One region of the Janthinobacterium paucivorans genome, then DNA from elsewhere that is predicted to be linked to it. Evidence: predicted binding sites of a transcription regulator. Region 1 holds the regulator's gene; each other region holds the start of a gene.

Region 1 (4,181 bases):
GCGCATGGTGATCCAGCCAAAGACCAAGGCAGCGGCGGCGGAGAAAGCGCCAGCGACGCCTGCGCCAGGAAAGAAATAATGGACAATACACGTTGCGGCAGTACCCTGATCGTTCGCGGGCTGCAAAAATCCTATGGCAAGCGGCAAGTCGTGCACGACGTCTCGCTGCAAGTCGAATGCGGCGAAGTGGTCGGGCTATTGGGGCCGAACGGTGCCGGCAAGACCACCTCGTTCTACATGATCGTCGGCCTGGTGCCATCGGATGGCGGCAGCATCGATATCAGCGGCGTGGACATTTCCCGCCTGCCGATACACCGCCGCGCGCAGATGGGCCTGTCGTATCTGCCGCAGGAAGCGTCCGTATTTCGCAAGCTGACGGTGGAAGACAATATCCGTGCCGTGCTGGAAATCCAGACCGTCGAAGGCCGCCCCCTGAAGAAGGCCGAGATCGAGGAACGCCTCGATAAATTGCTGGCGGACTTGCAGATTGAAAAGTTGCGTGAGAACCCGGCGCTGTCGCTCTCGGGCGGTGAGCGGCGCCGCGTGGAAATCGCCCGCGCGCTCGCTACCGATCCGCGTTTCGTGCTGCTCGACGAGCCGTTCGCCGGTGTCGACCCCATCGCCGTGATCGAAATCCAGCGTATCGTGCGCTTCTTGAAGGAGCGTAATATCGGCGTCCTGATCACCGATCATAATGTGCGCGAGACGCTGGGTATCTGCGACCGTGCCTACATCATCAACCAGGGCTCGGTACTGGCGTCGGGACGCCCCGACGACATCATCGCGAACGAGTCGGTACGCCGGGTCTATCTGGGCGAACACTTCCGCATGTGAGCCAATGAAACAATCATTGCAGCTGCGCACTTCGCAGCACTTGGCACTGACGCCGCAGTTGCAGCAATCGATACGCCTGTTGCAATTGTCTACGCTGGAATTACACCAGGAGCTCGAGCAACTGCTGACGGACAATCCCTTGCTCGAGCGCCTCGACGATCCGCTCGACCGTTCGCTGCGCCTGCTGTCCGACGGCGCCTTGAGTTCCACGGCCGCGCCGGCCGAAGCGCCGCCGCAGCCTCCAAGCCAGGAGGCACCCACCGCGCCGGTCGAAGCGGAAACCTTTGACGGCGAGGCCAGCGACAGCCCTGCCGCTGGAGACGCCGGTGACAGCGACTGGAGCGAGGCGAACCGGGGCAAGGCACCCGACGACGAAGATTCCCGCCCGCAGCTCGAAGCCCATCACTGTACCCTGCGCGAGCACTTGATGGAGCAGATGCGCGTGACGGTGCTCGAATTGCGCGACCGCGCGCTCGTTGAGCTGATCATCGATGCACTCGATGACAATGGCTACCTGGAAGAATCGCTCGACGACATCCTGGCGCGCCTGCCGGAAGAGCTGGAAATCGACGCCGACGAGATGCGCACGGCCTTGTCGCTGTTGCAAAGTTTCGATCCGCCCGGCGTGGGCGCGCGTAATGCGTCGGAGTGCCTGGCACTGCAAATCAGGCGCTTGCCGCACATCGCCATGGTGACGCGGCGCATGGCCCTGGTGATCGTGGAAAAGCACCTGGCCTGGTTTGCCCAGCGCGATTTCAATAAGCTGAAAAAAGCCCTCAATTGCGATGATGAAGACTTGCGCGAAGCGCAGACGGTGATTCGCCAGTGCAATCCGCATCCGGGCGCCGTGTTCGCCTCTGACGTGTCCGATTACGTGGTGCCCGACGTTGTCGTCAAGCGCGCGCGCAATGGTTGGCAAGTCACCCTGAACAACGACGTCATGCCGCGCCTGCGCGTGAACGCCATGTACGCCAACTTGCTCAAGCAGGGCAAAGGCGAGGGCGCCATGGGCGCACAGTTGCAGGAAGCCAAGTGGCTGATCAAGAATATGCGCCAGCGTTTCGACACGATCTTGCGCGTGGCGCAGGCGATAGTAGAAAGACAAAAGAACTTTTTTTCGCATGGGGCCGTTGCCATGCGTCCCCTTGTACTCCGTGAAATAGCTGATACACTGGGATTACACGAGAGTACTATCTCGCGGGTAACAACCCAAAAGTACATGCTGACCCCGCATGGCATGTTTGAGTTGAAATATTTCTTTGGTAGCCACGTCGCCACCGAAGCGGGGGGCGAAGCATCATCGACGGCGATACGGGCATTGATCGTGCAACTGACAGGAGCAGAAGACCCTAAAAATCCTTTATCCGACAGTAAGATTGCGGACATGCTGGGCGAGCAAGGCATGGTGATTGCGCGACGTACTGTTGCCAAATACCGGGAAGCGTTGAAAATTCCGCCAGTGAGTCTGCGTAAGTGTTTGTAAGTTTTTTTCGGTTCCTCTGCGGGCCGGATAGGATGGACCGCACGAACCCGATCATCTTTAGGAGTGTGTATGAATCTCACCATCAGCGGACATCATCTCGAAGTGACACCAGCCATCCGTGAATACGTACAAACGAAGCTGGAGCGCGTGAAACGGCATTTCGATCAAGTTATCGATATTGCCGTGATACTGACCGTGGATAACCTCAAAGAGAAAGAAAAACGTCAAAAGGCCGAAGTGAACCTGCGTATGAGTGGCAAAACCGTCTATGTGGAAAGCCTGGCGCAAGACCTGTATGCCGCAATCGATATGCTGATCGACAAGCTGGACAGGCAAGTGATGAAGTACAAAACCAAAGTGCAAGGGCACGGTAAAGAGGCGATCAAGCATCTGCCAGACAACTCGGACGAAGAAATCGCCGCCGCTTAAGCGGCCCGCGACTTCCAAACGGTTGTGATCAACTAAGGGCGCACATTGCGCCCTTTTTTGCGCCTGTCGCCCTTGTCGGGCTACCATCATGGGAGCGAAAAGTTCCGTCCGAAGACGCTAGAATGTGTGCACTTTGACTTCTTTCCTGCCTGGCGGGCCTGCTGGCTCGCATCTGCATTAAGAATACCGGATCACAGCATGGCGAGCGGCAGGAAAAGGTGTTGGAGTAGCGCAACTTCGCCTGGCACTGCGCGGCCCAGGCGGTGAACGTTGCCCGCTACCTGCGCCGATGCGCAACAGATTTTATGCGCGTCTTACCCACGTTCGCGATGTCGCAAGACGACGCGCTCGTTCGGGCTGAAATACTGTGCCAGCCGTTCCGCCATGTACACCGAGCGATGCTGGCCACCTGTACAGCCGAGTGCCACGGTCAGGTAGCTGCGGTTGTCGGACTTAAAGGATGGCAACCATTTTTCGATGAAGGCGCGGATGTCGGCCAGCAGTTCCAGCGCGCTGGGCTGTGCGTCGAGGAAGGCGATCACGGGTGCATCGCGTCCGTCGAGCGGGCGCAGCGTCAGGTCGTAATAAGGATTGGGCAAGGCCCGCACGTCGAAGACGAAATCGGCGTCCAGCGGCACGCCCAGCTTGAAGGCGAAGGATTCGAAGAACAGGGTCAGCGGCGCGCGTTCCGAGGCGACGATATCCTTGACCCAGGCGCGTAACTTGTTGGCGCTCAGCTCTGAGGTATCGATTACATGGCCCAGCTGTTCGATGGCAGACAGGCGTTCGCGCTCTTCAGAGATGCATTCGATCAGGGTGCGGCGGCTGGCTGGATTCTGATTCGGACGCAATTCGTGCGACAGCGGATGGCTGCGCCGCGTTTCCGAGAAGCGCGCTACCAGCGAATGCGTGGTAGCCGTGAGGAACATGACCTTGACGTCGTGCCCCTGGTCGCGCAGCAGGGTGACATTGTGCGGCAGGCTGGTCAGCGACTCTGCGCTGCGCGCATCGACGGCGACGGCCAGTTGTGATGCGCCTTCGTCGAGCAGCGTTTGCACCAGGCTGGGCAGCAATGCCGGTGGCAGGTTGTCGACACAGTAGTAGCCGGTATCTTCCAGCACATTGAGTGCGACGGATTTACCGGAGCCGGATATTCCGGTGATAAGGACGATATGCATAACCCGATCATACAATAAAGATCGGCATGGCGCCCCCGAGGCAACTCTCTTTACAAATTATTGCAATGTCATATGTGTATTTCGTAGGTCGGCTTAGCGCAAAGCGGTGCAGCAGGGAATTCACGCAGCATGGCTGCGTGCCTGCGTAACGGTCCTCGCTTGCAAGCGAGGGCTCCTGCCGACACCCGCTAACAATGTCGTCGGATTACGCGGGGCTTTGCCCCGCTAATCCGACCTTGTTAATCGCCGCTCATTGC
Region 2 (4,181 bases), on a different contig from region 1:
CACCCAGGACGCCATCCTGATCACCGATCCGAGCGGCGTCATCGTCACGGCCAATCCTGCGTTTACACGCATCACCGGCTACGCGGCGCAGGATGTGGTGGGTACCGACATCATGCGCCTGCACGCCGAGCACACGGGCGAAGCGGTGTTGCTGGCCTTGCGCCAGGGCTTACACAGCAGCGGCTGCTGGTCGGGCGAAGTACAGACGCGGCGCAAGAGTGGCGACACCTATCCCTGTTTGCTCAGTGTGTCGACCGTGCATGGCCCGGACGGTGACGTGATCAACTACGTGGGCGTTTTCCTCGATATCAGCGAGCGCAAGGCCGAGCAGCATCTGATCGACTTCCTCTCCTACCACGACGCGCTGACCGGCTTGCCGAACCGCGTGCTGCTGCGTGAGCGCTTTGGACAAGCGCGCACCAACGCCCTGCGCGACGGCCAGCAAGTGGTGCTGATGTGCCTAGACCTGGACCGCTTCAAGAATATCAACGATTCGCATGGCCAGGCCGTGGGGGACAAGACGCTGCAAGTGGTGGCGCGTTTCCTCTCGGGCTGCGTGCGCGAGGGTGACACGGTGGCGCGCCAGGGCGGCGACGAATTCCAGATCCTGCTGCACGACGATGTCTTGCTGGGGCGCACGCTGGCGCTGGCGCAAACCATTCTGGCCGGCTTGCGCGAAGAGCTCAGCGTCGACGGCGAGCGCCTGGCGCTGACCACCAGCATCGGCATCGCCATGTGCCCGGCCGATGGCGACAGCCTCGACGACGTGCTGCGTCACGCCGACACGGCCCTGGTGCGCGCCAAGGAAATGGGGCGTGATCATTACGCTTTCTTCACGGAACGCATGGGCAGCGATATCCGCGCCCGGCTGGCCATGCAGCAGCAACTGCGCGGCGCCATCTGCCGTGATGAATTCGAGGTGCATTACCAGCCGCAAATGTGCTTGCGTACGGGCGCCTTGCTGGGCGCGGAAGCACTGCTGCGCTGGGATAACCCGGTGCTGGGCAAGGTGCCGCCCGGCCTGTTCATCGCGCTGGCCGAGGAATACGGCTTGATCACGGCCATCGGCGAATGGGTGCTCGAAAGCGTATGCGCACAAATTCGCTCCTGGCTCGACGCGGGCCTGGGCAGCATCAAGGTGGCCGTCAACCTGTCGGGCAAGCAGTTCGCGCAGGATCACACGGTGCCGTTCGTCGAGGCGGTATTGCGCAAATACGCTATCACGCCCGCCTGCCTGGGTATCGAGATCACGGAAAGCACGGTGATGGGCGACCCGGACAAGGCAGTGGCGGCCCTCACGCGCCTGAAGGATATCGGCGTCGGCATTTCGCTCGACGACTTCGGCACCGGCTATTCCAGCCTCGGCTATCTGAAGCGCTTCCCCATCGACGTGCTGAAAATCGACAAGTCTTTCGTCGACGACGTCACCACCAGCAGCAGCGACGCGGCCATCGCCCGTTCCGTCATCTCGCTGGCGCACAACCTGGACATGCGCGTCATCGCCGAAGGCGTGGAAACGCGTGCACAGGTGGACTTCCTGACGCAACATGGCTGTGACGAAATGCAGGGCTATTATTTCAGCCCTCCGCTGGCGGCGGCACCGTTTACGGTCTTGCTGCGCGAACGGCGTACTCTGGCCTTGGCATAAAACACTGCGGTGCGGCCGGTGCACCATGCCGGTGCGTCCACCGCCGCGTGGTGCGCAATGTTCGCTATTTCTTCTCCTGACGCTGGCACATATCCTGCTTAGGTAGTCGCTTATTTACGCGATTGCCCGTATGCCAGACAGCACCCACCCAGCCATCCTCTCACAGGCCCGCGCGCATGACGCTTGGCAGGCGCATTTGCGCCTGGGTTTTGCCTGGCGTGATGGTGTCAGCCGCCTGGTCGAACGCACGCACAGCGGCCCCCTGCGTGTGCAAAAGCCTTTGTATCCGGAAGGCGGGGCCGTCTGCCACGCCATCATCATTCATCCGCCCGGCGGCGTGGTGGGCGGCGACCAACTGGCCGTCGATGCTACGGTGGGCGAAGGCGCGCATGCCTTTCTTACGTCACCGGGCGCCGCCAAGTGGTACCGTGCCAACGGCCATGTCTCGGGCCAGCACATCGTGCTGCGCGCCGGTAGCGGCGCCACCATCGAGTGGCTGCCGCAGGAGAGCATCTTTTTCAATCAGGCTTGCGTGCGCCTGCGCCACGAGGTGGAACTGGCGGCGAACGCCAACTACATCGGCTGCGACATCGTCTGCCTGGGTCGCAGCGCTGCTGGCGAAATTTTTAACCAGGGCAGCATCGCCCAACAGGTGCAGATCCGGCGCGGCGGCAAGCTGCTGTGGTGGGAGCAGGGCATGCTGGCTGCCGGCGGTCCGCTGATGGCCAGTCCCCTGGGCCTGGCTGGCCACACGGTATGCGCCACCCTGATCGCCGTCGGCCGCCCCCTTGCTGCCGCCGTGCTGGCTGCCTTGCGCGAGATCGAGGTGCCGGTTGGCGCCGTATTCGGCGCCACGCACATGAAATCGCTGGTGGTGGTACGCCTGCTGTGCGGCGACAGCGAGGCGGCGCGCAGGATCATGCTGGCTGCCTGGCTGCTACTGCGCCCCGCCATGCTGGGGCGCGATGCCGTCGTGCCCCGTATCTGGAACACTTGATCAGAAAAGAGGCACAAGGAAAACCATGGACCTGACTCCCCGCGAAAAAGACAAGCTGCTCATTTTTACGGCCGCGCTACTGGCCGAACGGCGCCTGGCGCGCGGCTTGAAATTGAATTATCCGGAAGCGGTGGCCTTGATCAGCGCCGCCATCATGGAAGGTGCGCGCGATGGAAAATCGGTAGCGCAGCTGATGTCGGACGGTAGCAAAATACTCTCGCGTGCCGACGTCATGGATGGCATCGCAGAGATGATCCCCGATATTCAGGTGGAAGCGACCTTCCCCGATGGCAGCAAGCTGGTGACCGTGCATCATCCGATAGTGTAAGCATACCAGCGACATTGAAAGGAGTTCCTCATGACACCAGGCGAATACAAATTGGAAGAAGGCGTAATCACCCTCAATGCAGATCGCGCCACGGCCACCGTGGTGGTGGCCAATCGCGGTGACCGGCCTATCCAGGTCGGCTCGCACTTCCACTTTTTTGAAGTCAACCCGGCGCTGGACTTCGAGCGCTGGCGTGCCTACGGCATGCGCCTCAATATTACTGCCGGTACCGCCGTGCGCTTTGAGCCGGGCCAGCGGCGCACGGTGGAGCTGGTGGCGCTGGCAGGTGAGCGCAAGGTCTACGGCTTCAATGGCGCAGTGATGGGCGAACTGCAAGACACTCCACCAGGAAAGGATTGATATGGCCAGCATTGCCCGCAGTGCGTATGCCGAGATGTTCGGCCCCACCAAGGGCGACCGCATCCGCCTGGCCGACACGGAGCTGTTCATCGAGATCGAGCACGATTATGCGATCTACGGCGAAGAAGTGAAATTCGGTGGCGGCAAGGTGATCCGCGACGGCATGGGCCAGTCGCAGCGTTGCGCTGCCGAGGTGATGGATACCGTTATCACGAATGCCGTCATCCTCGACCACTGGGGCATCGTGAAGGCCGATATCGGCCTGAAAAATGGCCTGATCTTCGGCATCGGCAAGGCGGGCAACCCGGATATCCAGCCCGGCGTGACCCTGGTCATCGGCGGCGCGACCGAGATCATCGCCGGTGAAGGCTTGATTGTCACGGCCGGCGGCGTCGACACGCACATCCACTTCATCTGCCCGCAGCAGATCGAAGAAGCCCTGATGAGCGGCGTGACGACCATGCTGGGCGGCGGCACGGGACCTGCCGTGGGCACGGCCGCCACCACCTGCACGCCGGGGCCATGGCATTTGCACGCCATGCTGGCGGCAGCCGATGCCTTCCCGATGAACCTGGGCTTCATGGGCAAGGGCAATGTGAGTTTGCCTTTGCCATTGGAAGAACAGGTGCGCGCGGGCGCCATTGGCTTGAAGCTGCACGAAGACTGGGGCAGCACGCCGGCCGCCATCGACAACTGCCTGTCAGTCGCAGATCGCATGGATATCCAGGTGGCGCTGCACAGCGACACCCTCAACGAGGGCGGCTTCCTGGAACACACGCTGGCTGCCTTCAAGGATCGCACCATCCACACGTTTCACACGGAAGGAGCGGGCGGCGGCCATGCGCCCG
Region 3 (4,181 bases), on a different contig from region 1:
TCGGCACCTGCCGCATCGTTCCTGGGCCGACTATACAACACGTGCTGCCGCCGCATGGGCGTACTGCATAAAAAAACGCGGGCAAGACCATCGCCTCACCCGCGTTTTTCACTCACTACCGGCAAGTTGCCGGTATGGCGCCATTACAGCGAGTAGTACATATCGAACTCGGCTGGATGCGTGGTCATGCGCATGCGCTGCACGTCCTGCATTTTCAATTCCAGATAAGCGTCGATCATGGAATCGCTGAACACGCCACCACGGGTCAGGAACTCGCGATCCTTGTCCAGCGCATCGAGTGCTTCTTCCAGCGAAGCGCACACGGTAGGGATCAGTGCGTCTTCTTCTGGCGGCAGATGGTACAGATCTTTCGAGGCTGCTTCGCCCGGATGGATCTTGTTGGCAACGCCGTCCAGGCCAGCCATCAACAGTGCAGCGAAACACAGGTACGGGTTCGCCAGTGGATCCGGGAAACGCGCTTCGACGCGGCGGCCTTTTGGATTGGCCACGTGCGGGATACGGATCGAGGCGGAGCGGTTTTTCGCCGAGTACGCCAATTTCACCGGAGCTTCGTAGCCTGGTACCAGACGCTTGTACGAGTTGGTGCCCGGGTTGGTGATCGCATTCAAAGCCTTGGCGTGCTTGATGATGCCGCCGATGTAGTACAGGGCGAAATCGGACAGGCCGGCATAGCCGTCGCCAGCGAACAGGTTTTTGCCATCTTTCCATACGGATTGATGCACGTGCATGCCCGAACCGTTGTCGCCAACGATAGGTTTCGGCATGAAGGTAGCGGTTTTGCCATAGCTGTGCGCCACGTTCCACACCACGTATTTCAGGTTTTGCGTCCAGTCGGCGCGCTCGACCAGGGTCGAGAACTTGGTGCCGATTTCATTCTGGCCGGCGCCGGCGACTTCGTGATGGTGTACTTCAACCGGGATGCCCAGCGATTCCAGAATCAGGCACATTTCCGAACGCATGTCCTGGAAGCTGTCCACTGGTGGCACCGGGAAGTAGCCGCCCTTGACGGTAGGACGGTGGCCGCTGTTGCCGCCCTCGATATCCTTGCCGGTCGACCATGAACCTTCGTCCGAACCGATCTTGACAAAGCAACCCGACATGTCGATCTTCCAGCGCACGCTGTCGAAGATGAAGAATTCTGGCTCAGGGCCGAAGTAGGCGGTGTCGCCCATGCCCGACGATTTCAGGTAGGCTTCGGCGCGTTTCGCGATCGAGCGCGGGTCGCGGTCATAGCCCTTGCCGTCCGATGGTTCGATCACGTCGCACTGCATGAACAGCGTGGTTTCTTCCATGAACGGATCGATATTGGCGGTGTTTGGATCCGGCAGCAAAATCATGTCGGACGCTTCAATGCCTTTCCAGCCAGCGATCGAAGAACCGTCAAAGGCGTGGCCCGACTCGAATTTATCCATGTCGAAGTGCGACACGGGAACCGTCACGTGCTGCTCTTTACCACGGGTGTCGGCAAAGCGGAAATCAACGAATTTGACTTCGTTTTCTTCTACCATCTTCAAGACTTCTGCGGCTGTCATTGCCATGCGTATCTCCTAAATGAATGTGGGGTGAGCCGACCTTAATGCGTCTGGGCTGATGCAGCGAAGCAAACATTGCGTGCCACCAAAACTCACAAGGATCATAGCAGATTCCATGCCAGCTCCAGAAGCAGCGTGGTAGCGACAGCAGAATACCTGCCATCCCCGTGAAAATTTTCATGCCCGGGTTTCTCACACGCGTTTGCATCACGTTCAGAATGCACTATGCAAGTGCAAAAAACAAACAACGCACTATTATCGTGCATTTTTTGCGGATTCCTGAAAAATGCCTTCTTGTGGTGCATGCGCCGTGCAGCGCGTATCCCCATTTGCGCGATGCGCACGGCGCACTATAATCGTTTATCCCTTTCCACTTTCACCGAGGACGCCATGACTACCGCCGCCGACATCCTGAGCACTGCCCGCAGCCGGGCCAATGAAGGTACGCCGTATGCCGGTGCCGTCACGCCGCACGAAGCGTATGCACTGCTGCAGGGCGATGCCGGCGTCAAGCTCATCGATGTGCGCACGAATGCCGAGCGCGACTGGGTCGGTCGGGTTGACATCGCCGACACCCAGCATGTCGCGGTGCAATGGGCCACGTATCCGGGTGGCGTACCGAATCCCGCCTTCCTCGCGCAACTGGCAGCCCAGACCGGCAAGGACGCGGTACTGCTATTCCTGTGCCGCTCCGGCGTGCGTTCGCGCCATGCGGCCAAGCTGGCGAGCGAACACGGCTATGCGAACTGCTTCGACATCCTCGAAGGCTTCGAGGGCGACAAGGACGCCGATGGCCACCGCAAACAGATCGGCGGCTGGTGCAAGGCGGGACTGCCGTGGCTGGGCGCCTGAAGCCAGGAGCAACTGAAGCGCTGTGTATCCGGGCTAGGGCCAGGGCTGGGCCTCGGCCAGATGCCGTTGCCAGCGTGGCTGGACGCTTCAGGCACGCTCGCCCGTGTCAAGCGCTGGAGGCTCTGCCATCAGGCCCAAGATGCGCTTGCGCACGAAATTGATGTGGCTGCGCAAGCCATACAGGCCATCGGCAAACGACAGCGGAATCGAGATCTGGTTGACCATTTCCTCGATCTGGTCCAGCCGCTGCAATTGCGCCGCATACACTTGCGCGCGCTGCGCTTGCGGCACGTCTTCCAGCGCCTGCTCCACCGTGCGCAACTGGCCATACCAGCGGTACACGCGCGAGCGGATGCGCCACACATACAGCGGTGGCACCACGCGCGATAGCGGCAAGATCAAGGCACCGAGCGCCACCACCAGCACCCACATGCGGTCAAAGAAATTGGCCAGCCAAAAACTCATGTAGCGCTGCAGCACGGGCGCGCCATCCTTGTAAAATTTCAGCGCTTCAGGCGCGACGGGAATTTCCGTATAGCGCGCGGACGGGAACTGCCCCTGCTGCTGGAACCAGCCCGTGCCGCCGTGAATGCGGGCCGCCGCCTGGACGAACAGATCCATCAAGGCAGGATGCAAGTCTTCGCGCGCAACCAGGGTAGCGGTGGGCGCGATCAGGTGGTAATCCTGGGCGGGGATGTTTTTGCCCAGGTCGACGATGCCGCGAGGCAAGACCACATGCGTGAGAAAAGGCAGGCGCCGCGTGTACGCCTCGGCTTGCGAAAAATCGAACAGCTTGATGCCTGGCGTTTGCAGCAGCATCTGGATCAGCGGCGCTTCCGGCGCCGAGCTGAATACGAGACCATCGATGCGCCCTTCCAGCAGTTCCACCGTGGCGGGCGTATTTTGCAAGTCGCTCACGCTCAGTTCCGTGGCATCCACACCATTGGCGGACAGCAACTGCCGGAACAGGCCAGGCACACCCGTGCCTGGCGGCCCCAGATTGATCTTCATGCCCTTCAATTGCGTCAGTTGCGTGACCGCCTTGTCTTCGCGCAGGAACAGCCAGACAGGTTCCGTAAACAAGCTGCCCAGCGAAATCAAGCCATGGCGCTCGGCATCGGCGTGCTCTGTCGAGCCACTTTGCACGAAGGCAATATCGGTCTTGCCGCTATTTAAGCGCTGCAAGTTGTCCTGCGAGCCCAGCGATGGCTGCAAGCTCACCTTGATGCCGTGCTTGGCCAGGGTAGCCGCATAGTTCTTGCCAAATTCTTCATATGCGCTGTTGTCCTGCCCCGTCGACAAGCTCACCTGGCGCGGCGGCGCCGGGTCGACTAGCCAATAAGCGAGCGCGCAAAACGCGCCCGCCAGCAGCACAGTGGGACCGGCGGTGGCGAGGAAATCGCGCACGGAAAAGCGGCTGAACGCGAGGATTTTGGACATGTGGTGGCGCATGGGTTTCATGGGTGGCTACGATGCCAAGAAAAGCGCAACTACGCAAGGCACTTTCGCCGCTGCGGCGTGGCCATTTCGGCTACAGTGGCAGATCCATCACCTGCGCCTTGGAGCCCTGCATGCTGAAAATTCTTGGAAAAGCCGCCTCGATCAATGTCCGCAAAGTCTTGTGGACCTGCGAGGAACTCGACCTGCCGTACGAACGCGAAGACTGGGGCAGCGGCTTTCGCGCCACCGACGAGCCGGCCTTCCTGGCCCTGAATCCGAACGCCATGGTGCCGGTGCTGCTCGATGGCGACCTGGTGCTATGGGAATCGAACACGA

The links. Region 1 encodes sigma-54, which starts transcription at its own class of promoters, with help from an activator protein. Its sites were predicted from a motif close to TGGCANGNAANCTGCTTT; they were not measured.
Region 2: a site for sigma-54 is predicted at 1,732-1,749, ahead of ACQ4V8_RS03420 (urease accessory protein UreD). Genes of this name have one in related genera too.
Region 3: a site for sigma-54 is predicted at 1,657-1,674, ahead of glnA (type I glutamate--ammonia ligase). Genes of this name have one in related genera too.

Annotation. Positions count from the first base shown of each region.
Region 1 is NZ_JBNYXR010000003.1:245,864-250,044, forward strand. Features, by position in the region: gene lptA (lipopolysaccharide transport periplasmic protein LptA) at 1-79, shown strand, start outside; gene lptB (LPS export ABC transporter ATP-binding protein) at 79-834, shown strand; gene ACQ4V8_RS05695 (RNA polymerase factor sigma-54) at 839-2,317, shown strand; gene hpf (ribosome hibernation-promoting factor, HPF/YfiA family) at 2,387-2,746, shown strand; gene rapZ (RNase adapter RapZ) at 3,061-3,924, opposite strand; gene hprK (HPr(Ser) kinase/phosphatase) at 4,164-4,181, opposite strand, start outside.
Region 2 is NZ_JBNYXR010000002.1:82,545-86,725, forward strand. Features, by position in the region: gene ACQ4V8_RS03415 (GGDEF/EAL domain-containing response regulator) at 1-1,648, shown strand, start outside; gene ACQ4V8_RS03420 (urease accessory protein UreD) at 1,779-2,645, shown strand; gene ACQ4V8_RS03425 (urease subunit gamma) at 2,671-2,973, shown strand; gene ACQ4V8_RS03430 (urease subunit beta) at 3,004-3,333, shown strand; gene ureC (urease subunit alpha) at 3,335-4,181, shown strand, end outside.
Region 3 is NZ_JBNYXR010000014.1:86,677-90,857, forward strand. Features, by position in the region: gene glnA (type I glutamate--ammonia ligase) at 144-1,559, opposite strand; gene ACQ4V8_RS16705 (rhodanese-like domain-containing protein) at 1,944-2,405, shown strand; gene ACQ4V8_RS16710 (TAXI family TRAP transporter solute-binding subunit) at 2,493-3,845, opposite strand; gene ACQ4V8_RS16715 (glutathione S-transferase family protein) at 3,977-4,181, shown strand, end outside.